3 regions of the Actinoallomurus acanthiterrae genome follow, and region 2 is predicted to be linked to each of the others. Evidence: predicted binding sites of a transcription regulator. Region 2 holds the regulator's gene; each other region holds the start of a gene.

Region 1 (9,805 bases), 8.0 Mb from region 2:
GCGGTGCGCTGCGGCGACAGCCGGGCCGCCACGGTGACGCCCGCGTCCCGGATCTCCTCGATCCGCCGCCCGATCAGGTCCTCCTTGATCGGCTCGGCGTACAGCTCCTGGAGACGGCGCGTCGCCGTCGCGTCGTCCAGCGAGGCGATCTCGGCCAGCAGCGACTCGGGGTTCTCATAACGGGTCCACAGGCCCTCGAGGTCGAGCACGGCCAGGCCGCCGAGCCGCCCGATGGCGATCGCCGTCGCCGGGCTGACCACGCTGTCCATCGGGGCGACGACCAGCGGCATCTCGAAGCGATAGGCGTCGATCTGCCACGCGACGCTGACCTCTTCCGGGTCGCGGGTACGCCGCGACGGGACGATGCCGATCTCATCGAGCGCGTACGCCCGGCGACCGCTCTTGCCCCGCCCGATCTCGACCTCAGCCATGTACGTCCTCTTTCCATGCTTCGGCCGTGACCACGGCGGGTCACGGCCGGTGAAACTCTCAGCGGACCTGGTAGTTGGGGGCCTCGACGGTCATCTGGATGTCGTGCGGGTGGCTCTCCCGCAGGCCCGCCCCGGTGATCGGCATCAGCACGCCGTTCGCCTTCAGGTCGGCGACCGTGCGGGAGCCGGTGTACCACATCGCCTGGCGCAGGCCGCCGATGAGCTGGTGACCGACGGCCGCGACCGGACCCCGGTAGGGCACCTGGCCCTCGATGCCCTCGGGGATCAGCTTGTCCTCGCTCGCGACCGTGTCCTGGGAGTAGCGGTCCTTGCTGAACGATCCGCCGCGCTCGCGGTTCTTCATCGCGCCGAGCGAGCCCATGCCCCGGTAGGTCTTGTACTGCTTGCCGTTGATGAAGATCAGCTCGCCGGGGCTCTCCTCGCAGCCTGCGAGCAGCGATCCCAGCATCACCGTGTCGGCGCCCGCGGCGATCGCCTTGGCGATGTCGCCGGAGTACTGCAGGCCGCCGTCGCCGATCACCGGCACCCCGGCGGGGGCGCACGCCAGCGCGGCCTCGTAGATCGCGGTGACCTGGGGCGCGCCCACACCGGCGACCACACGCGTCGTACAGATGGAGCCCGGGCCGACGCCGACCTTCACCGCGTCGGCGCCCGCGTCGACGAGGGCCTGCGCCCCGGCCCTGGTCGCGACGTTGCCCGCGATGACGTCGACGTGACTGTTGGCCTTGAGCTTGGCGACCATCTCGATCATGCCGCGCGAGTGACCGTGCGCGGTGTCCACCACCAGCGCGTCGACGCCGGCCTCGATCAGCGCCTTGGCGCGCTGCTCGGCCTCCGGCCCCACGCCGACGCCCGCGCCGACCACGAGCCGCCCGGCCGCGTCCTTCGTCGCCAAGGGGTACTGCTCGCTCTTGGTGAAGTCCTTCACCGTGATCAGGCCGCGCAGCGGCCGGCGCCGTCGACGAGCGGGAGCTTCTCCACCTTGTTGGCGCGCAGCAGCCCGAACGCCTCGTCACGGGAGACCCCGACCGGCGCGGTGACCAGCGGCATCTTGGTCATCACCTCGCGCACCGGGCGCGCGGCGTCCGTCTCGAACCGCATGTCCCGGTTCGTGACGATGCCGACGAGGACGCCGTCGGCGTCGGTCACCGGGACACCGGAGATCCGGTAGTGGGCGCACAGCGCCTCGACGTCGGCGAGCGTGTCGTCCGGCGAACAGGTCACCGGGTTGTTGACCATGCCCGCCTCGGAGCGCTTGACCAGGTCGACCTGCTGGGCCTGCTCGTCGATCGGCAGGTTGCGGTGGAGCACGCCGAGGCCGCCCTGCCGCGCCATGGCGACGGCCATCCGCGCCTCGGTGACGGTGTCCATCGCCGCGGACACCAGCGGGATGCGCAACGTGATCGACCGCGACAGGCGCGTCGCCGTGTCGGCGTCGCCCGGCGCGAGATCGGAGTACGCGGGCACGAGCAGCACGTCGTCGTACGTGAGGCCCTGCGGGGCGAACTTGGCGGACTCGGGCGCGGAAGTCATGGGCATCATCCGGAAGGGTCGCGATGTCGGGCCTGATCAGCGAAGCGTTGACCCCATCCTAGTCGGGGCCTCCTAACGCCCGCGAAGGGTCGTGACAAGGAACGAATCGGCGGCCACTACTCGGGTAGCGTGGGTTTGTGCACGATGACGCTCCGCTCGACCCGTTCGCGAACGATCCCGAGGACCCGGCCGCCGCGCTCGGCGATCCGAGCGACGAGACCGCTCCGCTGAGCACGACGGAGCGGGAGGACGTGCTGGCCGACCTCGCCGACCTGGAGGTCTTTCGCGCCCTGCTCGAGCCACTGGGCATCAAGGGGCTGACGGTCGACTGCGGCGACTGCGGCAGGGCCCACCACATCGACTGGGATCTCCTGCACGGCAACCTGCGTCACCTGCTCGACGAGGGGCTGCCGCGCGTCCACGAGCCCGCGATCGCCGCCGCCCCGGAGGACTACGTCAGCTGGGAGTACGCCCGCGGCTACGTGGACGGCGTCATCGACAGTGAGGAAGGCCACTCCAACTGAGGACCTCTCTCGAAGTCCCGCTGCCCCACTGCGCGGCGCTCGCTACGGACGGGGACCTCTGGACAGGCCCCAAGGGCTGAAGGCCCCCGCCGGCTACCGGCGGTCGCGATCCCCTGACGCGCGGCCGGTCTTCGAAGAGCGCTTCTCGGTCAGGGCGCTGCGGCGCCGCGACCCGCCGGGGTCCGTGGCGGACGTCTCGCCCGACGGATTCGACGTGGTGGGGGACGTGGACGGGCTCGGGGTGGAGCCGGTCGGCGCGCTCGGGGACGGCGTCGGCGACGAGCTGGTCGAGTGTCCGTGCTTCGGAGCGTGCGGCCGGGAATACGGCGGCCCGAAGTTGCCGGGGGTGTGTCCCTTCGCCGGGGTTCCCGCAGGCGGTTTCGTCGGCGCTTCGGACGTCTTGGTCCCGGACGGGTGGGGTGACGCGGTGGGCGTTCGGCCGGCGCGGACGCACGCCGCCGGGGAAGGCCCGGACGACCGACTCGAGGCGAGCCCTGGAGCGTTCCGAGATCTCGTGGCGGGCCGAGGGCGGGTGGGCCTTCGATCCGTGATCGCCTCCGCCGCCCGCGACGGCGGCGCCCGCCGTCGTCAACAGGACCGAGACCGCGCCGAACGTGACGAACGCCCGGACGACCGGGCGGCCTGACGCCTTCGAGCCCCCGCACGACACGCGCGGTGGAGGCGCCGGCAGCGGCGGCGCGCCCGCGTCGACGTCTGCGGCCAGGGCGGCCAGCAGGCGCGCGGCCGGATCGTCGGACGGCTCGAATCCGGCACCCGGATCGGTGACGCGGCGCCCGGCCAAGGCGTCGAACAGGTCGCCGCTACGGCTGATCTCACTGAGGTCGAGCGGCTCGGGAGTGGCGGTACCCCCACCGGTCAAGCGATCGACTCCTCACTCGCCATCGCTCGAAGACGGGCCAGAGCCCGGTGCTGGGCGACGCGGACGGCCCCGGCTGACATGCCGAGTACATTACCGGTCTCCTCGGCGGACAGACCCGCCACCACCCGCAGAAGCACCAATTCCTTCTGATGATCCGGCAACCGGTCGAGAAGGTCCCGCGCGCGCTCGGCCTCGATGTACCGGACGACCGTCTCCTCGGGCCCCGGCCGCTCGTCGGGGCCGTCGGGCAGGTCCTCGGTCGGCACGGCGGCACGGATCGCGCTGCGCAGCGCATCCGCGATCTTGTGCGACGCGATGCCGAAGACGAACGAGGCGAACGGCCGGCCCATGTCGCGGTAGCGCGGCAGCGCCCCGAGCACGGCGATGCACACCTCTTGGGCCACGTCGTCCGCGATGTGGTACTGCCCCGACACCCGTCCTAGCCGCGCCCTGCAGTAGCGCACGACCATGGGGCGAACCCGTCCGATCAGCGACTCGACCGCCTCCGGGTCGCCTTGGACGGCAAGACTCGTGAGTTCTCTGAGCTCGTTGTCGTCGGCTTTCGCCGGACGTCTCCCCCGTATTTCGTCGGCAGCACCCCGAACCGCGGCCCCGGCGATCGCTCCCTCGGTCACGAAAGCATGATGCCCACCGAGATCGCGCCTGTCTCCATCGTTGATGACAACGGAATGGTCACAGTACTGATCCCCACCCGCATTTATCTCTCATCGTGACTGTACGACTACAGACAGTCAGAGAACGGGCCTCCCGGAACGACAGATGCCCCCGCCACGTCCCGTGGCGAGGGCATCCGCGATCCGCCGGCCGTCGTAACGGCCGTACCGATGATCAGTGGCCGTGACCGTGGCCGTGCCCGCCCGCGGCGGCGTCCGGCTCTTCCTCCGGCTTGTCCGCGACGAGCGCCTCGGTCGTGAGCAGCATGCCGGCGATCGACGCGGCGTTGCTGACCGCGGAGCGGGTCACCTTGACCGGGTCGATGACGCCCTGGGCGATCAGGTCGCCGTACTCCCCGGTCGCGGCGTTGAAGCCGGAGCCGACCGGCAGCGCCTCGACCTTGGAGACCACGACGTAGCCCTCGTTGCCGCCGTTCTCGGCGATCCAGCGCTGCGGCTCGACCAGCGCGCGGCGGACGGCCTCCGCGCCGGTGGCCTCGTCGCCGGACAGCCCGAGCGCGTCGAAGCCCTCCTTGGCGACGTGCACGAGCGCGCTGCCGCCGCCGGAGACGATGCCCTCCTCGATCGCCGCGCGGGTGGCGGAGATGGCGTCCTCGAGGCGGTGCTTCTTCTCCTTCAGCTCCACCTCGGTGGCGGCGCCGACGCGCAGCACGCAGACGCCCCCGGCCAGCTTCGCCAGGCGCTCCTGCAGCTTCTCGCGGTCCCAGTCGGAGTCGCTGCCCTCGATCTCGCGGCGAATCTGACGGATCCGGTCCTCGATCGCGGCCGCCTCGCCCTCGCCGTCGACGACGGTGGTGGCGTCCTTGGTGACGGTCACCCGCCGGGCGCGGCCCAGCACGTCGAGGTCGACGCCGTCGAGCTTGAGGCCGACGGCCTCGGTGACGACCTGGCCGCCGGTGAGGACGGCCATGTCCTCCAGCATCGCCTTGCGGCGGTCGCCGAAGCCCGGCGCCTTCACCGCGACGCTGACGAACGTGCCGCGCAGCTTGTTCTGCACCAGGAGCGCGAGGGCCTCGCCCTCGACGTCCTCGGCGACGATCAGCAGCGGCTTACGGGTCTGGGCGACCTTCTCGGCCAGCGGCAGGAACTCCGTGACGTTGGAGATCTTGCCGTCGTGGATGAGGATGTAGGCGTCCTCGAGGACCGCCTCCATCCGCTCCGGGTCGGTCACCATGTACGGCGACAGGTAGCCCTTGTCGAACTGGAGACCCTCGGTGAACTCCAGCTCCAGGCCCATCGTGTGGGCCTCCTCGACGGTGATCACACCGTCCTTGCCCACCTTGTCGAACGCCTCGGCGATGAGCTCACCGATCTTGGCGTCCTGGGCGGAGATGGTCGCGACGTGCGCGATCGACTCCTTGTCGTCGACCTCGCGGGCCGACTTGAGCAGCTGCTCGGCGACGTAGTTGGCGGCGGCGTCGATGCCGCGCTTGAGGTTGATCGGCGACGCGCCGGCGGCGACGTTGCGCAGCCCCTCGCGGACGAGCGCCTGCGCCAGGACCGTCGCGGTGGTGGTGCCGTCACCCGCGATGTCGTTGGTCTTGGTGGCGACCTCCTTGGCGAGCTGCGCGCCAAGGTTCTCGTACGGGTCGTCGAGCTCCACCTCACGAGCGATGGTGACACCGTCGTTCGTGATGGTGGGGGCGCCCCACTTCTTGTCGATGACGACGTTGCGGCCACGCGGGCCGATCGTCACCTTGACGGCGTCCGCGAGGGCGTTGACGCCGCGCTCAAGGGCGCGGCGCGCGTCCTCGTCGAACTCCAGGATCTTCGGCATTGGGAAGCTCCAAGTATGGGTGTCCGTGGACGTGCACAGCCCCGGCCGCCCTCACAGGGGACGACCGGGGCAGCGCATCTCGTGGGTCTTACTTCTCGACGACGGCGAGCACGTCGCGGGCCGACAGCACGAGGTACTCCTCGTTGTTGTACTTGACCTCGGTGCCGCCGTACTTGCTGTAGAGGACGACGTCCCCGACCTTGACGTCGAGCGGGACGCGCTTCTCGCCCTTGTCGTCGAAGCGACCCGGACCGACGGCGAGAACAGTGCCCTCCTGGGGCTTCTCCTTCGCCGTGTCGGGAATCACCAGACCCGACGCGGTGGTCTGCTCGGCCTCGAGGGGCTGGACGACGATGCGGTCCTCGAGCGGCTTGAGAACAACCTTGGTGGCGGTCGACACGATCTGACCTTCCCCTTCGATTGCGTATCCTCGGCCGACCGGATCGGCCAGCCGCATGTTGGAGACGCGACCACGGTGGCCTGCCGTCGCGGGTGCCAGACCAGCCTGTCGCTTGATCGGCACTCTCATGGGGAGAGTGCCAAGTTGGAGATTATGCCGTGGCCGGGAACGCGTCAACACGGACCCCCGCGCGCCGCCGACCTGTCGTTATATGCGGCATTGGTCAAAGCTTGCCCGGCGTCCCGACACGGCCCGCGGCCACCCACCCCAAGGCCCACGTGGCGGCCCCGTACGGTCCGCCCCCGCCCGGCCACCAACCGGCGGTGACCCGGCATGGGCCCGCACCCGCCCAGCCTGCGATCCACCTGGTGGCGCCCGGTACGGTCGGCACCCTGCCCGGCCGGCAGCCCGCCAGTGGCTCGGTACGGTCCGCGACCGTCCAGCCGCGGCCCGCCCGGGTACGGTTCGCGGCCGCGCGGCCACTACGGTCGTCGGGTGGACATCGCCGCATTTCAGGGGCTGCTCACCCCCGAAGGCCAGGAACTCCTCGGTGAGATCGGCGCCGCCGACGTCGACGAGCGCACACTCCTCGCCACCGCCTCCCGGCTGCGCGCCCGCCACCCCGCGGAGCTGGTCGGCGCCGCGCTCACGCAGGCCCGGCTCCGCGTGCGCGGGCGGGCCAAGTTCGGGGCCGACGCGGACCGCATGTACTTCACGCCGCAGGGGCTCGAGCAGGCGACCCGGGCCGGCGTAGCCCGGCACCGGGCGCGGCGGTTCGCCGACCGGCTCGGCGGCCTCGCCCCACGCGGCACGGTGCTCGACCTGGGCTGCGGCATCGGCGGCGATCTGCTGGCGCGCGCCCGCGCGGGCGTCGGCGGCCTCGGCGTGGAGCTGGACCCGCTCACCGCCGCCGTCGCCCGGGCGAACCTCCGCGCCTTCGCCCTGGAGGACCTGGCGGACGTACGGCAGGGCGACGCGACCGCGCAGGACCCGGAAGGGCACGCCGCGGTCTTCGCCGACCCCGGCCGCCGGACCTCCCGCGGGCGGGTCTTCGACCCGGAGGCGTACCTGCCGCCGCTGGGCACGGTGCTCGCCATCGCCGGACGAGCGCCCGGCGCCTGCGTCAAGGTGGCGCCGGGCATTCCCCATGAGGCCGTGCCCCCGGGCGCTGAGGCCGAATGGATCTCCGACGGCGGCGAGGTGAAAGAGGCGGCGCTGTGGCTGGGTGACCTGGCCGGCGACGTACGACGCCGGGCGACCGTCCTGCGGCAGGGCCGCGAGCCCGCCACTCTGACGGCCGAGCCCGATCTCGGGCCGCCCTCCATCGCCGGCTGGCGCCGCTATCTGTACGAACCGGACGGCGCGGTGGTCCGGGCGCACCTGGTGGCCGAGGTCGCGGCCCGGCTCGACGGAGCACTGGCCGACCCGCGGATCGCCTACATCACCTCGGACGCACTGCTGACGACGCCGTTCGCCCGGCCGTACGAGATCCTGGACGTCCTGCCGTTCGCGGTGAAGCGGGTACGGGCGGCGCTGCGCCAACACCGGACGGGCACCCTGACGATCAAGAAGCGCGGCTTCGCGGGCGACGTCGAACGACTGCGCCGCGACCTCCGCACGGACGGCCCCGAGGAACGCGTCCTCGTGCTCACCCGCGTAGGCGACGCCCCGACCGCCCTGATCTGCCGCGAGGCCTGAGCAAGACGACACCGGGCGCCGCTCGCGCCGGGTCCCCCGAGTCCCATGCGGCGTACCGCGCATCGCCCACCCGTCGTCCGCGCGGCACTGCCCGTCGCGGCCCGGCACCGCTCGCGCCGCGTCGCGTACCGCGCGACCCACGTTCGTGGGGCGACCACCGGGTGTTGCCACGGCCGGACCGCCTCTCTGGGGCGCGCGTGATGGGCGACACGCCAGAGTCCGGCAAAGACCACGGTCGTGACCGTGTCCGGCTGACTACTCTTGGCGACCGGAAGGCCGCGCCGCGGGCGCGATGACGGGGGCGCGCCGGGCGGGCGCGGGCGAACACGGGGGTTGAACGATGGCCGACGCCGTACTGCGGTGTCCGAAGTGCGGTGCCGGAATGGTGACTTTCCAGCGAGGCGGCATCGTGTTCGAGGAGTGCTCCCGCTGTCGCGGGGTGTTCCTCGGGCGCGGGGAGCTCGACCGCTTGATCTGGCGCGGCACCGGGCAGGTCGCCGCCGTCTGCGGCCCTCCGGCGGGGCTCTCGTACGAGGGCCGGCACCGTCGCGCCTGAAAAGGGCAATTTGCCGTAGGCGGCTAAGAATCTCTTTTCCCTGAATTTCTTTTCTTCGGCTCGATGACCTTGGTTCGCTCAATAGAGTGTCTCCTCGCGATCCACGCCGCCGCCATTTCCGGCAGGGCAAACGAAGGAGCACCCGGGTGGACACCAATCACAACTTCCTGCAGACAGGGGGTCAGCCGGTCTCGGACCGAATGCGAGAATTGCTAGCCCGCGCGGCGCAAGATCACGTCTATGAGCAGCGGTCGACGGGGCAGCTCCTGGACGAGATCCACCAGCGGTTGGAGGGAATAGAGTGGCTGCTCCGCGAGGTCCGGGAGCGTGAGCTCACCGGGCTGACGACCCAGCTCGACACCGTCCGCGGGCAGGTCGACGAGCTGTTCGGCAAGCCTCCGGAGTGGGCCGAGGGGCTGGCCGAGCACATCGAGTCGGTGGGCGAGCGGGTCAAGCCCGTCGCCGAGTTGCCCTCTCTCTGGGCCGACGTCGGCGTCATCGCCGAGAACGTCGACGAGGGCCTGGCCCGCATCCAGGCCGTGCTCGACTCCAGCCGGAGCATCACCGACGCGACGTTGCAGGCCGCCCAGCAGATGGACGACCTGACCAAGCGTCTCGACCGGCTCGCGGGCACGATGGAGGCCGCGTCGGTCCGGTTCAACCGGCTGGACAAGACCCTCGCGGACCTCGGGCACCGGTCCGAGAAGCTCGAGCATGAGATCAACGGCGTGGCCGGCAAGGTCGACCAGTCGCTGAGCGACATGGCCGAGCGCGTCGAGCAGGGCCTCGAGGCGGTCAACGGCCGGGTCGAGGGCGTCGGCGGGCGCCTCGACGGCATCGACGGCCGCCTGGAGGGCCTGTCCGGCAAGCTGCGCGGGGTCGAGGGGCATTTTCAGGCTCTGGAGGCCAAGGTCGACGGGGCCTGCGACCGTGTCGAGGGCGTCGACCAGCAGATCGACCGGCTGCCGGTGACGCTGGAGATCACCGAGCTGCATCGCAAGATCGCCGCGATCGGCGACCGCCCGTTCATCGACCCCACCGACCGGTTCGACGCGTTGGAGAAGCGCCTGTCCGAGGCGGTCGACCCGCTGATCGACGAGTTGCGCGCCCGGCCCGACCGCGACGAGACCGAGGAGACGTTGACGAAGGTCATCGACGCCTCCCGCGTCGACCTGACCAAGCACATGGAGATGCTGCGCGAGGATCTCCTGCGCCAGGTCGTGGGGGTGCACGACGACGTCACCCAGCGGGTCACCGGCGTGCAGCACGACGTGACCAAGCAGGTGACGA
Region 2 (9,805 bases):
TCGGGTACGACGCGCTCTGGCTCGGCGGAAGCCCGGGGGTGCACCACGCCGAGCCGGTGCTGGAGGCGACCTCCCGGGTGGTCGTCGCCACCGGGATCCTCAACATCTGGGAGTACGACGCGGCCGGCGTCGCGGCGCGGCACAAGGAGGTGTCCGCGGCCCATCCCGGACGGTTCCTGCTGGGCCTGGGCGCGAGCCACGCCGGCCTCGCCGAGGGCTACCGCAGGCCGTACTCGGCGATGGCCGCCTACCTCGACGGGCTCGACGCCGCGGGCGTTCCGCGATCCGAGCGCGTGCTGGCCGCGCTCGGGCCGCGCATGCTCGCGCTGTCCCGGGACCGCGCGGCCGGCGCCCACCCGTACCTCGTGACGCCCGAGCACACGGCGCAGGCGCGGGAGATCCTCGGCCCGGACCGGATGCTGGCCCCCGAGATCAAGGTGGTGCTCGACACCGATCCCGAGCGGGCGCGCGCGACGGCACGGCGGCACCTCGGCTTCTACATGACGCTGCCCAACTACACGAACAACCTGCTGCGACTGGGCTTCACCGAGGACGACTTCGCCGAGGGCGGCAGTGACCGACTGATCGACGCGGCCGTCGCGTGCGGTGACGTCGAGACGGTACGGCGGCGGATCGCCGCTCATCGTGACGCGGGCGCCGACCACGCGGTCCTCCAGGTGCTCACCGACGACCGGAGCGGGCTGCCCCGTACGGAGTGGCGGGAGCTCGCCGTCGGCCTGGGGCTGGACCGGAGTGGTTCTTGACGCCGTTGTGATGAACCTCACCGCGGCGAGGTCGGACGCCCGATGGGCAGGCTGTGCGGCCGATAAGGGGCCGCTCATCAACTCCGTCCGAAAGACCGGAATCGGCGATCCGGGTTCTCGCCCGCCATAACGGGAATGGGGTCACTCCGTCTGTTTTAGGGAGGAGTTGTGGATGCTGCCATAGCGCGACCCGAAGCGTACCCCCGCGATCCGTGTGTCCCGGGCGGCAGCGCTCCGGCCGAAATGACGCTCATCGGAGTGATCGCACTGCCCGGAACGGAGCGGTCGGTCGCGGTGGGCCGTGGATTCGTGCGGGATACACTCGGCTCCCACCACCCCGCTCTGGACGTCGTCGGCCTGAGCGTGAGCGAACTCGCCACCAACGCGGTCAGGCACACCCCCAGCGGAGCCGGCGGCCGGTTCACGATCAGGCTCGCCGTCGCGGACCACCGGATCCGAGCCGAGGTCGTCAACGACGGCATGATCGACGGAGAACCCCACCGTACGAGCGAACCCGGCATCGATGCCGAGCACGGGCGCGGGCTGCTCCTCATCGACGCCCTCGCGGACCGCTGGGGCGTGACCCGGCGCGCCGGCCGGACCACGGTGTGGGTGGAGTTCGGGTACTGAGAGCACCTACGCCGACCGCGCCGACACCCCTGCCGCGAGCCGGCTCGCCCCCGGTGACCGGCTTGTGGCCGAGCCTGGGCCGCCGTCCTGCGGTTCCGTGATCGGGCCGGACTCCGTCATGCGGTTTCGCGACCGGGCCGGGCCCCGTCTTGCGGTCCTGTGCCCCGACGGGCCTGTCTTGTGGTTTCGTGATCGGGCCGGACTCCGTCTTGCAGTTCTGCGACCGGGCCGAGCCACGTCTTGCGGTTGCGTGCCCCGGCGGGCCGCGTCTTGTGGCTCGGTGACCGGGTCGGGCCGGGGTGTGTGGTCCCACGACCACCGTCGGAGGGCGTCGTCCGTCGTCTTGCGGGTCCGTGACGGAGCCGGGCCGCTGTCCGTGGCTCCGTGACCGTCCTCGCCGAGAGTCGTTTGGTGACCGGGTCGGACCGTCGTTCGCGCCCGTGACCGCCCTCGCCCGGCGTCGTACGCCGTCCCGGGCATCCGTCCGGTGGCGGCAGACTTGAGGGGTGCCCTCGACTCTGCCCGATGGAGATCCGGTCCCCAGTGACGGCGCGCTGCCCGGCAGCGCCCTCGAAGGGCTCGGTGACCGTCCGTTCGGCTTCTACGTGCACGTGCCGTTCTGCGTGACCCGCTGCGGCTACTGCGATTTCAACACTTACACGGCGACCGAGTTGCGAGGCGCGTCACGCGAGGCGTACGCCGACACGGCCATCGCCGAGATCCGTCTCGCCCGCCGCGTGCTCGGCGACGCCGACCTCCCCGTCGAGACCGTCTTCGTCGGAGGCGGCACGCCCACCCTGCTGCCCGCCGACGACCTGGGGCGGATCCTCGAGGCGATCGGCAAGGAGTTCGGGCTGGCGGCCGACGCCGAGGTGACCACCGAGGCCAACCCCGAAACGGTCGATCCGGGCTACCTCGCCGGACTCCGGGAGGCGGGCTTCACGCGCATGTCCTTCGGGATGCAGAGCTCCCGAGAACACGTGCTGGCCGTCCTCGACCGTACGCACACGCCCGGCAGGCCGCAGCAGTGCGTCCGGTGGGCGCGCGAGGCCGGGTTCGAGCACGTGAACCTCGACCTCATCTACGGCGCCCCGGGGGAGAGCGACGCCGACTGGCAGGCCAGCCTCGACGCCGTACTCGAGGCCGGTCCCGATCACGTCTCGGCGTACGCGCTGATCGTCGAGGAGGGCACCCGGCTGGCCGCCCAGGTGCGCCGGGGCGAGGTCGCCGCGCCGGACGACGACGCCATGGCCGACCGCTACCTCGCCGCCGAGCGGACCCTCGGCACCCACGGGCTGAACTGGTACGAGATCTCCAACTGGGCGGCGGACGACGACGCCCGCTGCCGGCACAACCTGCTGTACTGGACCGGCGGCGACTGGTGGGGGGTCGGCCCGGGCGCGCACAGCCACGTCGGCGGCACCCGCTGGTGGAACGTCAAGCACCCCGCCGCGTACGCCGCCCGCCTCGCGGCCGACACCACACCGGCGCACGCCCGGGAGATCCTGGACTCCGCCGACCGGCGGTTCGAACGCGTGATGCTCGAACTCCGCCTGGCCGACGGCTGCCCCCTCGACCTGCTCGACGCCACCGCCGTACGCCGCGCGGTCGCGGACGGCCTGCTCGTCGCCGAGGCCTACGAGGCGGGACGCGCGGTGCTGACCCTGCGCGGGCGGCTCTTGGCCGACGCGGTCGTCCGGGACCTGACGCCCTGACGGACCGCGATCACTTGATCATCGGCCAGCACAGCCACTTCGGGATCACGTACGGCTGGGCCTTGCTCGCCCGTACCGCGCCCATGATCAGATAGATCAGGTGCGCCACGCCGTACGCCACGAGCGCCGGGAGGACGACGATCGCGCCGATCCCGAGCGTGATGACGATCAGCAGGATGCTGCCGAACGTGAGGATGAGGCTGGTCAGCGCGAGGTTCAGCGCCTGCGCCCCATGTTGGCGGACGAACGGCGACCGGTCCTTGCGCGACGCGTAGACGACGAGCGGCGCGATGAACCCGATCGCGAACTGCCCGACGTACGCCATGAGCGCCCACGTCGTGTCGTCGGCCGCCGTGATTCCCGGGGCGGCGTGCGCCGGCGGCCCGTAGCCGTACGGGACGGGAGGCCCGCCGTACGGGACGGGAGGGTGCGGAGGACCGCCGTACCCGGGACCGTGCGCCTGTGGACCGGGTGACGCGTCGTACGGCCCGGGCCCTGCCGGCGGGCCGCCGTAGGGCAGTCCGTACGGCCCCGGTGGCATCGGGGGTTCGGCCGGGGTGCCGTACGGGCCCGGTGGCGTCGGGGGCCCGCCGTACGGCGGGCCCCCGGAGGCGTCATAAGGCGGCCGGCCGGGCGGCGTGTCGTGTGGTTCCGCCCACGGCGGTCCGGGCAGGGGACCGGCCGGAGGCGGCTGGCCGGGCGGGGTGTCGTGCGCTCCCGGCCATGACGGTCCGGGCGGGGGACCGGCGGGAGGCGGAGGAGTGGAGGGCGAGTCGCTCAGCGCCGGGTCCGGCGGTTCGAAAGAGGGCCGGGGGTCCTGTGGCTCGCTCACCCGACATCCCTATCGCAGGATCGGCCAGGCGGCGATCGAGGGCAGGCGGTACCACTCGCAGCGGTTCGCGCCGATCGCGGCCTTGACGACGCAGAAGTACTCGATGGCCAGCACCGCCAGCGTGATGAGCAGCCCCTGTGGGCCGATGAAGTAGGTCACGGCGAAGGCGGCGACGTTGCAGGCGGTCATCGCGATGGACAGGTTGAGCGCCTGGATCGCATGGAAGCGCGCGAACCGCGAGGAACGGCCCCTGAGGAGGTAGACGATGGCGGGCGCGATGAACCCGGCGACGAAGATCCCGACGTAGGCCGGAACGGCCCAGCGTTCGTCCTCGTCCGTGACCGGCCCGCCGGTGGGCGTCGGCTCGCGGCGCCGCTTCGCGGGCTGGGGCGGGCCGTAGCCCGCGGACGGAGGGGCCTGCTGCCCGTGCGGCGCAGCGTACGGCTGCTGCTGGTACCCGCTCTGGTCGTAGCCTCCCGGCGCGTACCCGGGCTGGGCGTAGGGCGACGGCCCGTGGCCCTGGGCCGGTACCCGTCCATGGCCCTGGCCTCCGTGCCCCGGTCCGTACGCCTGGCCTCCCGGGCCGGGGCCGTAACCCGGTCCGCCGAGGCCGGGCCGTCCGTAGCCCGGTTGCTGGCCATAGGTCATTGGTGGTGTCCCTTCTAGCGGAACATGAGGAAATGTCGGGCGGTGACCGAAAGAGGTCGCAGTGTATGAGACGTACGCCGACGCGGGATGGTTGCGGCTTCCTCAGTCCTGTTGCGGGACGGTGACGAAGTCGATCAGCTCCTCGACCCGCCCGAGCAGCGCGGGCTCCAGGTCGGTGTAGGCGCGGACCCGGCCGAGGATCGCCTGCCACACCTCACCCGGCTCGCCCCGCCAGCCGAGGGCGGCGATGACGCCCTCCTTCCAGGACGTCCCGCGCGGCACCCGGGGCCACGCCGGGATGCCGAGCGCGGACGGCTTCACGGCCTCCCAGATGTCGATGAACGGGTGACCGGTGACGAGGACGTACGGCGAGGAAACCTCGCCGGCGATGCGGCTCTCCTTCGAACCGGCCACGAGGTGGTCGACGAGCACGCCCAGCCGGCGTTCCGGCCCGGGGCCGAACTCCTCGACGATGTCGGGGAGGTGGTCGACGCCCTCGAGGTACTCCACGACGACGCCCTCGACCCGCAGGTCGTGCCCCCAGATCTTCTCCACGAGCTCGGCGTCGTGGCGGCCCTCGACGTAGATCCGGCTCTCTCGGGCGACGCGGGCGCGGAGGTTCGGCACGGCGACCGAACCGGACGCCGACCGTGCGGTCCCCGCCGCCCGTACGGGACGGACGAGCGTCACCGGCTTGCCGTCGATGAGGAACCCGGCCTTGGCGAGAGGGAAGACCCGGCGCTTGCCGAACCGGTCTTCCAAGGTCACCGCGTCCTTCTCACAGGCGACGACCGCGCCGCAGAAACCGCTCGACGGGTCCTCGGCGACCAGTCCGCGCTCGGCGGCGACCTCCGGGATCTGCCCTTTCTTCGGGCGGCGCCAGTCGCCGGACAGAACGTCGCGTCCATAGTCTTTGCTCCGCACCCGTCGCACCGTACCGGTCACGGGGCGAGCGGGTCAGCCGTCCAAGCGCCCTCGTCGGCCCGATCGTCCGAGCGACTCGCCCTGCTCCCTCGTCGGCCCGATCGTCCGAGTGGCCCGCCCTGGCCCTCGTCGCCCGGATCGCTCGGGCGGCTCGTCATGATCGCTTGTCAGGCCGGTCCGGGTGGCTCACCTAGAAACCCTCGTCGCCCAGGCGGCTCGCGCTGATGCCTCACCGGTCCGGTCGCCTGGCGTCGGGTCCTTCCGGTGGCTCATCCCGATCCAGGGCGCGGGTCCAGGTGGTCGTGGCCGCGCCGGACGGCCTCGCGCAGCGCCTCGGCCGGGTACGGCCAGTCGCCGGAGCCGAGGGCCTCCTCGACGCCCAGGCCCGCGGCGTGGGTCTCCCGCACCCGGTGGGCCACCAGGTCGATCTCCTCGCGCTGGCGGTCCGCGAAGTCCGTATCGACGGGCTCCCCGTGCCCGGGCACGAGCACGCCGTCTACGGCCCGCAGCAGCTCGGTCAGGGTGCCGGACCACTCCAGCGGGAAGGAGTCGCCGCCGTACGACGGCGGGCCCGACTGCTCGATCAGGTCGCCGGTGAACGCGCACCGCGCGTCGGGGACCCACACCACGAGATCGCCGTCCGTGTGGCCCCGGCCGAAGTGGCGCAGCTCGACGACGCGGTCGCCCAGGTCGAGCTCGGCGCGGTCGGTGACGAGGTGGTCCGGCGCGAGCAGCAGGTCGGTCTCGACCTTCTCCGCCCACCCGGGGAACTCCCGCGTCAGCATCGGCCGCGCGGTGTGGGCCAGGTAGTCCGGCAACGACGCGTGTCCCCACCGCTCCGCGGCGAACGCGGCGTTGCCGAAGCAGTGGTCGAAATGGCCGTGGGTGTTGACGACGATGGGATCGTCGACGCCGAGCTGTCGAACGTCGTCGCGCAGCCGCACGCCCTGTGCGACACTCGCGCGGGTGTCGATGACGACGGCGCCTTCGGCCCCGACGACGACCCCCACGGTCACGTCGAAGTCGGAATAACGGCGCTGGAAACAACGTTCCGCAATCTCGTGCCAGGTCACAGAAGTGACTCTGCCATGCTCGACGCGAGAACGTGATCCACCGGCGTCTCCTCGTGCGCGCCGCCGAGCCGTACACTTGGCACTCAGAGGAGAAGAGTGCCAGATTGAAGGGCCGCGGACACGGGAGGTGAGTGCGTGCTCGACGATCGAAAACTGGCCGTGCTGCGAGCCATCGTCGAAGATTACGTGTCCACCCACGAGCCGGTGGGTTCCAAGGCGCTGGTCGACCGGCACAATCTCGGTGTCTCGCCGGCCACGATCCGAAACGACATGGCCGTGCTCGAGGAGCAGGGCTACATCGCCCAGCCCCACACGAGCGCGGGACGTGTGCCGACCGACAAGGGATACCGGCTGTTCGTCGACCGGCTGTCCACGATCAAGCCGCTGTCGGCGGCCGAGCGGCGCGCCATCGAGACGTTCCTCGCCAACGCCTACGACCTCGACGATGTCGTGAGCCGTACGGTCCGGCTGCTGGCACAGCTGACGCGGCAGGTCGCCGTCGTGCAGTACCCCTCGCTGACGCGTTCGTCGGTACGGCACGTGGAGCTGGTGCCGATCGCGACCCAGCGGCTCCTGCTCGTGGTCATCACCAACACCGGCCGCGTCGAGCAGCGGGCCATCGAGACCCACGAGGACGTCTCCGACGAGGCCATCGCGCACCTGCGGGCGCTGCTCAACGCGCGTCTCGACGGGTGCTGGCTCACCGACGTGCCCGACGCCCTGGCCGACCTGCCGGAGCACGTTGCGGTCGGCGAGCGGCCCCTAGCCGCGACGGTGCTGTCGGTCCTCCTCGAGAGCCTCGTGGAGAAGCACGAAGAGAAGATAATCATCGGTGGCGCGGCGAACCTCGCCCGCGCCGATTTGTCCCAGAGCCTCCGTGACGTGCTGGAGGCCCTGGAAGAACAGGTCGTCCTGATGCGACTGCTCGGCGAGGCGGAGAACCCCTCCGGCCTCACCGTGCGGATCGGCACCGAGAACCCGCATGAGGGCCTGCGCACGACCTCGGTGGTCGCCACCGGGTACGGCGCGGGCGACCAGGCCGTGGCCCGGCTCGGCGTTCTCGGTCCGACGCGGATGGACTACCCCGGGACGATGGGAGCAGTGCGCGCAGTGGCACGTTACGTCGGTCAGATTCTGGCGGGGTCGTAAGTGGCGAACGACTACTACGCGACCCTCGGGGTGCGCCGGGACGCCAGTGCGGACGAGATCAAGAAGGCTTACCGAAGGCTCGCGCGTGAGCTGCACCCGGATGTGAATCCCGATCCGGCCACGCAGGATCGGTTCAAGGAGATCACCCAGGCGTACGAGGTGCTCTCCGATCCGAAGAAACGCGAGATGTACGACCTGGGCGCCGACCCGTTCGCCGCGGGCGCCGGCGCGGAGCCGGCGGCTTCGGCGCGGGATTCCCGTTCAGCGACATCATGGACGCCTTCTTCGGCACCACCACCCAGCGAGGGCCGCGCAGCCGGGCCCGCCGGGGCCGCAACGGCACCGTGCGCGTCGAACTGGACCTGTCCGAGACGGCGTTCGGCACCACACGCGAGCTCACGGTCGACACCGCCGTCGTGTGCAACAACTGCTCGGGCGCCGGCACGGCACCGGGTACGCACCCCGAGACGTGCGACATGTGTCACGGCCGGGGCGAGGTGCAGCAGGTCACCCGGTCGTTCCTCGGCCAGGTCATGACGTCGCGGGCCTGCCCCCAGTGCGGCGGCTACGGCACCATGATCCGCAACCCTTGCCCGGAGTGCTCCGGCGACGGCCGGGTCCGCACCCGCCGCACGATCAAGGTGCGCATCCCCGCCGGCGTCGAGAACGGCACCCACATCCAGCTCGCCGGTGAGGGCGAGGTCGGCCCGGGCGGCGGACCGGCCGGCGACCTGTTCCTCGAGATCGTGGAGCGCCCGCACCCGATCTTCGAACGGCAGGGCGACGACCTGCACTGCACCGTCCAGGTCCCGATGACCGCCGCCGCGCTCGGCACCACGCTGACCGTCGAGACCCTCGACGGCCCCGAGGAGATCGACATACGGCCCGGCACCCAGTCCGGCCAGGTGATCCCGATGTACAGCCTGGGCATCAAGCACCTCAACGAGAACGGCCGCGGCGACCTGATGATCCACGTGAACATCGAGACGCCGACCAAGCTCGACGAGGAGCAGGAGGAGCTCCTGCGCAAGCTGGCCGGCCTGCGCGGCGAGGAGCGCCCGCCGGGCAAGTTCTCCCCGGGCCAGCAGGGCTTCTTCTCCCGCCTCCGCGACGCGTTCAACGGCCGCTGAGCCATCGCGAATGCCCCGTCCGGCCTTGACCGGACGGGGCATTCGTCACCCGTGAGCGGACCTTCGCCATGCGAGCGGGTCTGTGTCACGCGGGCCGGCCTTCGTTACGCGAGCCCGTCCCTGTCACACGGGCGGGTCTCCGTCACGCAGGCAGGTCTCCGTCACGTAGGCCGGTCTCCGCCACGCAGGCGGGCCTCCGTCACGTGGGCGGGCCTCCGTCACGTGGGCGGGCCTCCGCCATGTGGGCGGGGCTTCGGTCATCCGTTAGCAGGTGCCGCGGATCGATTCTCCGGCTCCGGCTCCCGCTCCGGCGGTGTCTCGCGCGTGCGCATCAGCGCCGCCGTGACGGCCGCCGCGACGAGCAGCCCCGCCGCGAGCCAGAACGTCAGTCCGACGGCGTGCAGCGACGCCGCGCCCGTCCGGGACCCCGTCGCCAGGGAGCGGAAGAAGACGGTGCCCAGCAGGGCGATGCCCAACGTGCCGCCGAACTGCTGGACCGCGTTGAGCAGCCCGGCGGCCGACCCCGTCTCATGCGGGCGTACCCGGGTCAGGGCGGTGGTGAAGAACGGCACGGTGAACAGCCCGTTCCCGATCCCGCACAGCCCCAGCGCGCCGAGCAGCGCCCAGGGGTAGGCCCCCGGCCGGGCGCCGGCGTAGACGGCGACCGCGGCGAGGAGACCGGCGATCATGACGGCCAGCCCCACGAACATCATCCGCGACCCGTACCGCGGCACCAGGCGCGTCCCCGAGACCCACGAGGAGATCGCCATGCCGCAGGACCACGGCAGCAGCGTCAGCCCGGCGGTGAGGACGTCGTCACCCAGCCCGACCTGCACCTGCACCACGACGACCAGCATCAGCCCGTTCATCACGGCGAAGAACAGCGTCGAGGTCGCCAGCGCGGCCGGGAAGCCCCGGTCGCGGAACAAGCTCGGCTCCA
Region 3 (9,805 bases), 1.9 Mb from region 2:
CCCAAGCTCGGTTTCGCCATCGCCCAGGACCTCCCCGACCAGGTGACCGCCGCCTACCAGCGGCTCGTGGACGCCGAGTTCGACAGCAGGCTCTTGAAACGCTGATCGCTGGTACGCGGCCTCGCCCCGCCGCCGGGCATGCGAAAGGGGCGGTCCCAGCACACGGGACCGCCCCTTGAGCGAGTGGACTCAGAAGTCCATGCCGCCCATGCCACCGGAGGGGTCGCCGGCCGGAGCCTTCTCCTTCTCCGGCTTCTCGGCGATGACCGCCTCGGTGGTGAGGAACAGCGCCGCGATGGACGCGGCGTTCTGCAGCGCCGAGCGCGTCACCTTCGCGGGGTCGATGATGCCCGCGTCGAACATGTTGACGTACTCGCCGGTCGCGGCGTTGAGGCCCTGACCCGGCTCGAGGTTGCGGACCTTCTCGGCCACCACGCCGCCCTCGAGGCCGGCGTTGACCGCGATCTGCTTCAGCGGCTCCTCAAGAGCGCGCTTGACGATCGCCGCACCGGTCGCCTCGTCGCCCTCGAGCTCGATCTTGTCGAAGGCCTTGGCGCTCGCCTGCAGCAGCGCGACACCACCGCCGGGCACGATGCCCTCCTCGACGGCCGCCTTCGCGTTGCGAACGGCGTCCTCGATGCGGTGCTTGCGCTCCTTGAGCTCGACCTCGGTGGCCGCGCCGGCCTTGATGACGGCGACGCCGCCGGCCAGCTTGGCGAGGCGCTCCTGGAGCTTCTCGCGGTCGTAGTCGGAGTCGGAGTTCTCGATCTCCGCGCGGATCTCGTTGACGCGGCCCGCGATGTCGTCGGGGTTGCCGGCGCCATCGACGATGGTGGTCTCGTCCTTGGTCACCACGATGCGCTTGGCCTGGCCGAGCATGTCGAGCGTGGTGTTCTCCAGCTTGAGGCCGATGTCCTCGCTGATGACCTGGCCACCGGTCAGGATCGCGATGTCCTGCAGCATGGCCTTGCGGCGGTCGCCGAAGCCCGGGGCCTTGACGGCGACGGACTTGAAGACACCGCGGATCTTGTTGACGACCAGGGTGGCCAGGGCCTCGCCCTCGACGTCCTCAGCGAGGAGGACGAGCGGCTTGCCGCTCTGCATGACCTGCTCGAGAACCGGCACGAGGTCCTTGTTGGCCGAGATCTTCGAGCTGACGATGAGGATGTAGGGGTCGTCGAAGACGGCCTCCATGCGCTCGGGGTCGGTCACGAAGTAGTGCGACACGTAGCCCTTGTCGAAGCGCATGCCCTCGGTCAGCTCGAGCTCCAGACCGAAGGTCTGGCTCTCCTCGACCGTGATGACGCCTTCCTTGCCGACCTTGTCCATCGCCTCGGCGATCATCTCGCCGATCGAGGGGTCGCCCGCGGAGATGGAGGCCGTGGAAGCGATCTGCTCCTTGGTCTCCACGTCCTTCGCGATCTTGGAGAGCTCCTCGCTGACGCGCTCCACGGCGGACTCGATGCCCCGCTTCAGGGACATCGGGTTGGCGCCGGCGGCCACGTTGCGCAGGCCCTCGCGGACCAGCGCCTGGGCCAGCACGGTGGCCGTGGTGGTGCCGTCACCGGCTACGTCGTCGGTCTTCTTCGCGACCTCTTTGACGAGCTCGGCCCCGATCTTCTCCCACGGGTCCTCGAGCTCGATCTCCTTGGCGATGGATACACCGTCGTTGGTGATCGTGGGGGCGCCCCACTTCTTCTCCAGAACGACGTTGCGGCCCTTGGGACCGAGGGTCACCTTCACGGCGTCGGCAAGCTGGTTCATGCCGCGCTCGAGGCCGCGTCGCGCGTCCTCGTCGAACGCGATCATCTTTGCAGCCATAAGCTCCAGATCCTCCCGGAACGGGGTGGCTATCACTGGATCGAGTCGACGCCCGCGACGGACGACCACGTCCGGCGACTTCCATGCCGTCGCCGGGCACGAGGCCTCATCGCCTCGATCACTTCGTTGGCACTCTCAATAGTAGAGTGCCAACCGCTTGTTTAGCACTCTGCCCCCGAGAGTGCAAGCGCGGTCCGCCCTCACCTGGGTGAACTTCTCGCCATTTCGCGCCGGAGCTCTCCCCAGCACGCTATAACGCCAGGTCCACCGCCTACACCGGGGCGTCGTACGACCGGGTAACCCAGGGACCGCACGGCGGCGCCCGGAGCGGGTCATGCACGGCCGGAGCGGGTCGTACGCGGGCCGTACGCGGGCCGGAGCGGGCCGTACGGCCGAAGCGGGCCCTGCGCGGTCGGCCGGCCGAGTGGGCGAGGTGTTCAGACGGCCGGAGGCCCGGCGCCGAAGCGCCGGGCCTCCGTCGGGCTATGGGACTCAGAGCGCCCGGACCGCGTCCGCCTGGGGACCCCGGTCGCTCTGTGTGATCTCGAACTCCACCCGCTGCCCCTGCTCGAGGCTGCGGTAGCCATCGGACTGGATGGCCGAGTAGTGCACGAACACATCCCTGCCACCGTCGACCGCGATGAAGCCGTAGCCTTTGTCCGCGTTGAACCATTTGACGGTGCCTTGCGCCATTCCTAACAACTCCCACCAGGGCAATTCCCGCGACCATTGGCCACGGCCACTGATTCGAGCCCGCCGGACCACTGCGGAACCCGCCGATCGCCCGCCGACTCGGCTGCGGCGGCCATCGCCGACCCTACACACGGCTACCGTCCGTGGAACAGCCTTTACCCGAGAACTGCGCGCGGCCGATGTCGGTCAAAAAGAGAATCCCGCAGGCGGAACTAGCGACACCTACCGATAAATCCGTATACGCGAGCCCGAATTGCCCCGCAAGAGAGCGGAGTAGGAGCCTCCACCTCGGTCGTTTCGGCTACCCAACACACGATCCCCGGTGGTCACCAAGTCCGTGGACTCGGCGACCATCGGGGATCGCGGGTACGTCTTCATCACGGGGCGTCACCCCCGAGGAGGGCTCAGCCGCCGGCGACGGCCGGGATGATGGAGATCTGGACGCCGTCCGGCGTCGGCGTGTCGAGCCCATCGGCGAACCGCACGTCCTCCTCGCCCACGTAGACGTTGACGAACCGCCGGATCTTGCCGTTGTCGTCGAGGATGCGCGCCGCGATGCCGGAGTGGTTGGCCTCCAGGTCGGCGACGACCTCGCGCACGGTCGAGCCAGTCGCCTTCACCTCGGCCTCACCGCCGGTGTAGCTCCGGAGGATCGTCGGGATGCGGACACTGATCGAGCTCACGCCAGACCTGCCTTTCGGAATGCCTCGATGGTCGGAGCGATGTTCGCGGACGGCACGGCCACCGGGGCCACCGCGTCCAGGGTCTTGAGGCCGTCGCCGGAGTTGATGAAGACGGTCTCGGCCTCGGGGTCGAGTGCGCCGCTCGCCAGCAGCTTGCGGAGGGAGCCCAGCGTGACGCCGCCCGCCGTCTCGCCGAAGATGCCCTCGGTGCGGGCGAGCAGCGCGATGCTGTCGACGACCTCTTCGTCGGAGACGTCCTCGATGGCCCCGCCGGTGCGGCGCACGGCGTCGAGGACGTACGGACCGTCGGCGGGGTTGCCGATCGCCAGGGACTTGGCGATCGTGGCCGGCTTGACGGGCTGGACGACGTCGAGCCCGGCCTTGAAGGCCGCCGAGACGGGCGAGCAGCCGGTCGCCTGCGCACCGAAGATCTTGTACGGCCGGTCCTCGACCAGGCCCAGCTTGATGAACTCCTGGAAGGCCTTGTCGATCTTCGTGAGCTGGGAGCCGGACGCGATCGGGATGACGATCTGCTCGGGCAGCCGCCAGCCGAGCTGCTCGGCGATCTCGTACCCGATGGTCTTCGAACCCTCGGCGTAGTACGGCCGCACGTTGACGTTGACGAACGCCCAGTCCTCCTGCTCGCCCGCGAGCTCCGAGGCCAGCCGGTTGACGTCGTCGTAGTTGCCGTCGACGGTGACGAACGTCCCGCCGTACACCGCCGTCGTGACGATCTTCTGGCGTTCGAGGTCGGACGGCACGAACACGGCGCTGCGGATCCCGGCGCGCGCCGCCGCGGCGGCGACCGCGTTGGCGAGGTTACCGGTGGACGGGCAGGCCAGGACCTTGAAACCGAGCTCGCGGGCGGCGGCCAGCGCGACCGCCACGACCCGGTCCTTGAACGAGTGGGTCGGGTTGCCGCTGTCGTCCTTGACCCACAGCGACCGCAGCCCCAGCGACTCGGCGAGGTTGTCGGCGCGTACGAGGCGGGTGAAGCCGGGCTCGGTGTTGGGCGTGTCGACGACGTTCGACGGAACGGGCAGCAGGCCGCGGTAGCGCCAGATGTTGCGTGGGCCGGACTCGATCCGCTCCCGGGTCACGCCGGTGAGGTCGTAGGAGACTTCCAGGGGGCCGAAACAGAGCTCGCAGGCGTAGCGAGGGCCCAGATCGTAAGATTCACCGCATTCACGGCACGTCAGTGCGGTCGCGGGGCCGAGGTTTCGGGCGGCGGACTGCGACATGGAGCGAGGCCTCTCTCCTCATCTTTCCCGTGCCACCTTGGTCACGAGCCGGAGTTGGCACCTGTCCCGGGCGGCCTCGCTGTCAGCGCGAGTTGGAACGTGCCCAGCACGCGTAGAACCGCATCTCCGGGAGGGTTGCCGGGGCTTCAACGGGCCGGTCCCTCCACCCCTCTGGATGAGCTTTATGAAGTTGTCTGTTGACTTGTATACGTGACTGACCGGTTCTCCGCCAAGCGCGTCTCAGGTCGCGAGACACCGCCGGGACCCGTGAGGAGCGGTCCGCGACCGGTTCACGAGGCCCGGCGGCGAGATGACGTATCTGCGGGATGACGTCCCGAACCGCCCGCCATTCGACCTTCTTGGACCCTCCTTAACCTCGGCCGGTTACGCTCCCTCCATGGGTGACTCGCAGGTCCTCGTCGCTTCCAACCGCGGTCCGGTGTCCTTCGCGCTCGCCGACGACGGCACGCTGTCCATGCGACGCGGCGGCGGCGGTCTCGTCTCGGCCCTCGCCGGACTGGGCGGCGACATCCTGTGGATCTGCGCGGCGCTGTCGGACGCCGACCGCGCCGCGGCCCGCCGCGCGGAGGACGGCCGGCTGGACGCCCACGGCGCCGGCGCTGGCGCCGTCCGCATGCTGGACATCCCGGCCGGTACGTTCCACCGCGCCTACAACGCTGTGGCCAATTCCACACTGTGGTTCGTCCACCACATGCTGTACGACAGCCCGAACACGCCGCACTTCGACGCGCGGTCGCGGCGGGACTGGCAGTCGTACGAGGCGTACAACGCGGCGTTCGCCGACGCGCTGGCCCGGGACGCGCGGCCGGGCGCGAAGGTGGCGATCCAGGACTACCACCTGACGCTGGCCCCCGGGATGCTGCGCGAGCGCCGCCCCGACCTGAAGATCGCCCACTTCTCGCACACGCCGTGGGCGCCGCCGGAGTACTACCGTCTGCTGCCGGACGACATCGGCCGGGAGGTGCTGGAAGGCATCCTGGGCGCCGATCACGCCGGCTTCCTCGCCCAGCGCTGGGCCGACGCGTTCATCGACTGCTGCGCCGCCGTCCTGCAGGCGAAGGTCGACCCGGTCGCGCGCACCGTCACCCACGCCGGCCGCGTCACGCGCGTCGGCGTGCACGGGCTGGGGATCGACGGCGACTCCCTCCGGGCGCGCGCCGCCGAACCCGACGTGCAGGCCCGCAAGAAGGCCCTGCGCGAGCAGGTCGGCGATCGCCGGCTCATCGTGCGGATCGACCGTACGGAGCTGTCCAAGAACATCGTGCGGGGGCTCGCGGCCTACCGTGAGCTGCTCGCCAAGCACCCGGAGTGGCACGGCCGGGTGGTGCACCTGGCCTTCGCCTACCCCTCCCGCCACGACCTGCCGGAGTACCGCGAGTACACCGCCGCCGTGCAGCGGATGGCGGCCGAGATCTCCGACGAGTTCGGGGACTCCACGTGGGAGCCGCTGATCCTGCAGGTCAACGACGACTATCCGCGCTCGCTGGCGGCGTACGGCCTGGCGGACGTCCTCGTGGTCAACCCGATCCGGGACGGCATGAACCTCGTCGCCAAGGAAGGGCCGGTGCTGTCCGAGCGGGGCTGCGCCCTTGTGCTGTCCCGGGAGGCGGGCGCCGCCGCCGAGATGGACGACGACGCCCTGATGATCAACCCGTTCGACGTGTCACAGACCGCCGAGGCGCTGAACCAGGCGCTGCTCATGCCGCCCGACGAGCGCGCCGAGCGCTGCGCCCGGCTGACCGCCGCCGCGACGGCCCTGCCGCCCCAGGAGTGGCTCGGCGCCCAGCTCGCCGCCCTGGACGGTCAGCTGTAGTCGTCGCCGAGCGACTGCCGGAACTGCTTGCGCGCCTCGTGGATCCGGGACTTCACCGTGCCCAGGGGGAGGTTGAGCTGCTGGGCGATCTCGCTGTACTCCAGCTGGGATACGTCGCGCAGCACGAGGGCCTCGATGAGGTCCGGCTTGCGACGCTCCAGATCCTCCATCGCATCGAGGATGTCCACGCGCGAACCGGCGATGACGCTTGTACGGTGCGGATCCGGGCGCTGCTGGGGCAGCTCGCCCGCCTGCTCCACGGACCGGCGCTTGAGCGAGCGGTACGTCGAGCGCGCGGAGTTGGCCACGACCACGTGCAGCCACGTGCTGAACCGCGAACGGCCCTCGAATCGCCCGATGTTGCGCGCGACCTGCATGAGCGCGTCCTGGCACGCCTCTTCTGCGTCCTGCCGGCACGGGAGGAACCGGGAGCAATGACGCAAAACGTCCGATTCGATTACTCTGAGTAGTTCATTAAGTGCTGATGTGTCACCCTTAGCGGCCCGCTGTGCCAGCTCTTCGGTCCGCTCGTCATACGCCATGAAGCCGCCTCGCCCTCGCTATCGCCCCGCATTGGGCATGATACGGGGGTGTCCATGCCTTCGAACGTCGGCCGTTACCGAATCGATCGTGTTCTTGGGTCCGGAGCTTTCGCTTCCGTGTGGCTCGCCCGAGACGAGTTGCTCGATGCCCTGGTGGCCGTCAAGGTGCTGGCCGGGGGGCTGATCGACGACCTCGACGTGCGAAGTCGCTTCCTGGAAGAGGCCCGGATCCTGCGCCGCGCCGACTCCGAACGCCTCGTGCGCGTGCACGACATCGGGGAGCTCGAGGACTCCCGGCCCTACTTCGTCATGTCCTACGCCGATCGCGGCACGCTCGCGGACCGGATGCGGGAGCGGCAGATCTCGGTCTCCGAGGCGCTGCGGCTGGCCATCGAGATCTCCCACGGCGTGGAGGTCATCAACCGGCTCGGCGTGATCCATCGCGATCTCAAGCCGTCGAACGTCCTGTTCCAGTCGACCACCGATGGTGGCGAACGCCTGCTCATCGCCGACCTCGGGCTCGCCAAGGCGCTCGCGCACGCCTCCGGGGCGTTCACGATGCCGGTCGGCACCCCGGGCTACATGTCGCCCGAGCAGGCCCGCTTCGGCGGCGGCCTCGACGTCCGGGCCGACGTGTACGGGCTGGGCGCGCTGACGTTCCACCTCCTCACCGGCGATCCTCCGGGTCCGGCGCCGGTGGACGCTCCGCCGAGCGCGGCGCGGCCGGGCCTCCCCCCTGCCGTCGACGAGATCGTGATGCGGGCCCTGGAGGGCGATCGGGAGCGCCGCTGGCCGTCCGCCGAGGCGTTCGCGGCGGCCCTGAGCGTCCCGCTGATGTCCATCGACGACGCGACGCCGCGCGACGGCGCCGAGACCGGCGACATGGCGACGACGATGGACTCCGGATCGGGCGGCGGATGGGCCCCGGGCGTGTCGCCCGGCGGCCCGGCGGGCCCGCCCGGCTCCGGAGAGCCGTCGGGGGGCACGCTCCACGTCCCCTCGGTACCGGACGACCCCGGCCCCACAGATCACCCGGAGGGCGGGCCACCGCCAATCCGGGTCCCCCCGGTACCGGACGACCCGGGCTCCACCGACCGTCCGGAGAGCGGGCCGCCGCCGGGCGGGACTCTCTGGGCTCCCTCGATCCCGGACGACCCCGCCTCCACCGACCATCCGGAGGGCGGGACGCTCTGGGCCCCCTCGGGCCCGGACGACCCCGGCCCCACGAACCACCCGGGCGGCGGATCGCCGTCGGACCGTACGGTCCGGGTCCCGCCGCTGGACGATCCGGGTTCGGCGCCGCCGTACGAGAACGCGCGGGACCGGACGATCAACACGCCGCCTCCTCCGGCCGGCGTCGGCAACGACACGGTCGTCGACCTGCCGATCGGAGGACCTCGCGGCGCCGGCTCCAAGACGCCCGGGTCGCACCACTCCGGCGACACCGGCGGCAGATCACTCCCCGGCTCGCCGAGCCGAAAGCGGTTGATCGTCGTCGCCGGCCTCGCCGCGGTGCTGGTCGTCGGCGGTGGGGGCGCCTTCGCGATCGGCAAGCTCACCGGCTCCTCGAAGCCGGCTCCCAAGCGCGGGGACGGCCTCGTCACGGTGACCGACGTGACGGGCCGCCTGAGCATCCGCGTGCCGCCGACGTGGAAGCTGCAGACCGAGCACACCACCTGGCCGATCGGAGTGACGGACCGCGCTAAAGCGCCCGCGCTGCGCGCCACCCCCGACTACGCCCAGTTCGTCAAGGACGACGTCCCGACGCCGGGCGTCTTCGCGGGGCTCACCCACGACCTGAACGCCACTCTCCCGCCGCCGGGTCTGGGCCGGCATCGCCTCAAGTGCACCGCCGGCGCCGCCCAGCCGTACCACCACGGCACGCTGAGCGGGCAGATCAACCCGTGGCACTGCGGCACGATCACGATCAACGAGGTGGGCCTGAAGGACGCGAGCGGGAAGTACGCGATGTGGGTGCGCGTGAAGCTGGCCGGACCGCCCGACCTGACCAAGAAGATCCTGGACAGCATCCAGACCAAGGGCTGACCGACCGTACGATATATCGTCGAACATCGTCGGGAGAGGTCATGCGCAGAGGATCACGGCACCGCGAGGAACGCGCGGCGTTCGGTGACTGGGGGCCGGGCTTCGGGCCCGGGTTCGGTCCGCGCGGCCGCGGCGGGCGCGGCGGGCGCCGCATGAAGCGCGGCAACGTGCGGGCCGCCATCCTCGCGCTGCTGGCCGAGCGCCCCATGCACGGCTACGAGATGATCCAGGAGCTGGCGAGCCGCACGGGCGGGATCTGGCGGCCCAGCCCAGGGTCGGTGTACCCGACGCTGCAGCTGCTGGAGGACGAAGGGCTCATCTCCGGGCAGGAGTCGTCCGGCAAAAAGCTGTTCGCGCTGACGGACGAGGGCCGCGGCGAGGCCGAGTCGGCCGGGCGGACGCCGCCGTGGGCGGAGGTCACCGAGGACGCCGGGGCCGCCGCCACGCACGTCCACACCGCGATGGGCCAGCTGATGATGGCGATCAAGCAGGTCATGCACGCCGGCAACGAGGACCAGCGCGAACGCGCCCTCGACGTCATCAACGACGCACGGCGCCGCCTCTACGGCATCCTCGCCGACGACGGGGACTGACCCGGGCAATGGAACGCCTCCGGGCGGCCACGGGGCCGACCGGAGGCGTTCGGCGGGTGAGTGCCTCCCTGGCGGGGCCGGAGGCACCCACCCGCGCTCGGGCGTGGCTGACAAATCCGCTGTCCGGCTACCCGGACGACGCTCGTTACGAGCAGGACTTGTCAGGCACGCGCTGACGAGGTCAGGCGGCGGGCACGCCGAACGCGCCGACCAGGGTGTCGAGCTCCTGCCGCCAGATCCGGTGGACGTTGAGCCGGATCGGCTTGGGCGCGTTCGGCACGGCGTAGCGGAACGAGCTCCACAGCGCGTTGCGCTTGTAGTCGGAGATCTGCACGGCCTGGAGCGGAGCGGC

Evidence for each region. The regulator HrcA, encoded in region 2, represses chaperone genes, less so after heat shock. The targets are predictions, from matches to a motif close to TTGGCACTCTCNNNNNGAGAGTGCCAA.
Region 1: groES (co-chaperone GroES) is a predicted target of HrcA. The motif match lies at 6,378-6,404, and genes of this name have one in related genera.
Region 3: groL (chaperonin GroEL) is a predicted target of HrcA. The motif match lies at 1,948-1,974, and genes of this name have one in related genera.

Annotation. Positions count from the first base shown of each region.
Region 1 covers NZ_BAAHCO010000001.1:1,436,846-1,446,650, reverse strand. Annotated here, with positions in the region: gene ACYVF7_RS07245 (GuaB3 family IMP dehydrogenase-related protein) at 1-431, opposite strand, end outside; partial or broken gene guaB (IMP dehydrogenase) at 490-1,991, opposite strand; gene ACYVF7_RS07235 (DUF5319 domain-containing protein) at 2,123-2,509, shown strand; gene ACYVF7_RS07230 (hypothetical protein) at 2,694-3,155, shown strand; gene ACYVF7_RS07225 (sigma-70 family RNA polymerase sigma factor) at 3,386-3,973, opposite strand; gene groL (chaperonin GroEL) at 4,239-5,861, opposite strand; gene groES (co-chaperone GroES) at 5,950-6,261, opposite strand; gene ACYVF7_RS07210 (class I SAM-dependent methyltransferase) at 6,757-7,959, shown strand; gene ACYVF7_RS07205 (TFIIB-type zinc ribbon-containing protein) at 8,300-8,515, shown strand; gene ACYVF7_RS07200 (hypothetical protein) at 8,662-9,805, shown strand, end outside.
Region 2 covers NZ_BAAHCO010000001.1:9,475,662-9,485,466, reverse strand. Annotated here, with positions in the region: gene ACYVF7_RS44695 (LLM class F420-dependent oxidoreductase) at 1-764, shown strand, start outside; gene ACYVF7_RS44690 (ATP-binding protein) at 1,023-1,394, shown strand; gene hemW (radical SAM family heme chaperone HemW) at 1,901-3,109, shown strand; gene ACYVF7_RS44680 (DUF4870 domain-containing protein) at 3,120-3,941, opposite strand; gene ACYVF7_RS44675 (DUF4870 domain-containing protein) at 3,951-4,589, opposite strand; gene ACYVF7_RS44670 (DUF3097 domain-containing protein) at 4,692-5,513, opposite strand; gene ACYVF7_RS44665 (MBL fold metallo-hydrolase) at 5,783-6,586, opposite strand; gene hrcA (heat-inducible transcriptional repressor HrcA) at 6,722-7,735, shown strand; partial or broken gene dnaJ (molecular chaperone DnaJ) at 7,736-8,865, shown strand; gene ACYVF7_RS44650 (MFS transporter) at 9,123-9,805, opposite strand, start outside.
Region 3 covers NZ_BAAHCO010000001.1:11,338,235-11,348,039, forward strand. Annotated here, with positions in the region: gene ACYVF7_RS53550 (YdcF family protein) at 1-105, shown strand, start outside; gene groL (chaperonin GroEL) at 190-1,821, opposite strand; gene ACYVF7_RS53560 (cold-shock protein) at 2,314-2,514, opposite strand; gene ACYVF7_RS53565 (MoaD/ThiS family protein) at 2,919-3,197, opposite strand; gene thrC (threonine synthase) at 3,194-4,438, opposite strand; SAM riboswitch class I at 4,454-4,620, opposite strand; gene ACYVF7_RS53575 (alpha,alpha-trehalose-phosphate synthase (UDP-forming)) at 4,836-6,272, shown strand; gene ACYVF7_RS53580 (RNA polymerase sigma factor) at 6,263-6,814, opposite strand; gene ACYVF7_RS53585 (serine/threonine-protein kinase) at 6,932-8,860, shown strand; gene ACYVF7_RS53590 (PadR family transcriptional regulator) at 8,902-9,453, shown strand; gene ACYVF7_RS53595 (hypothetical protein) at 9,635-9,805, opposite strand, start outside.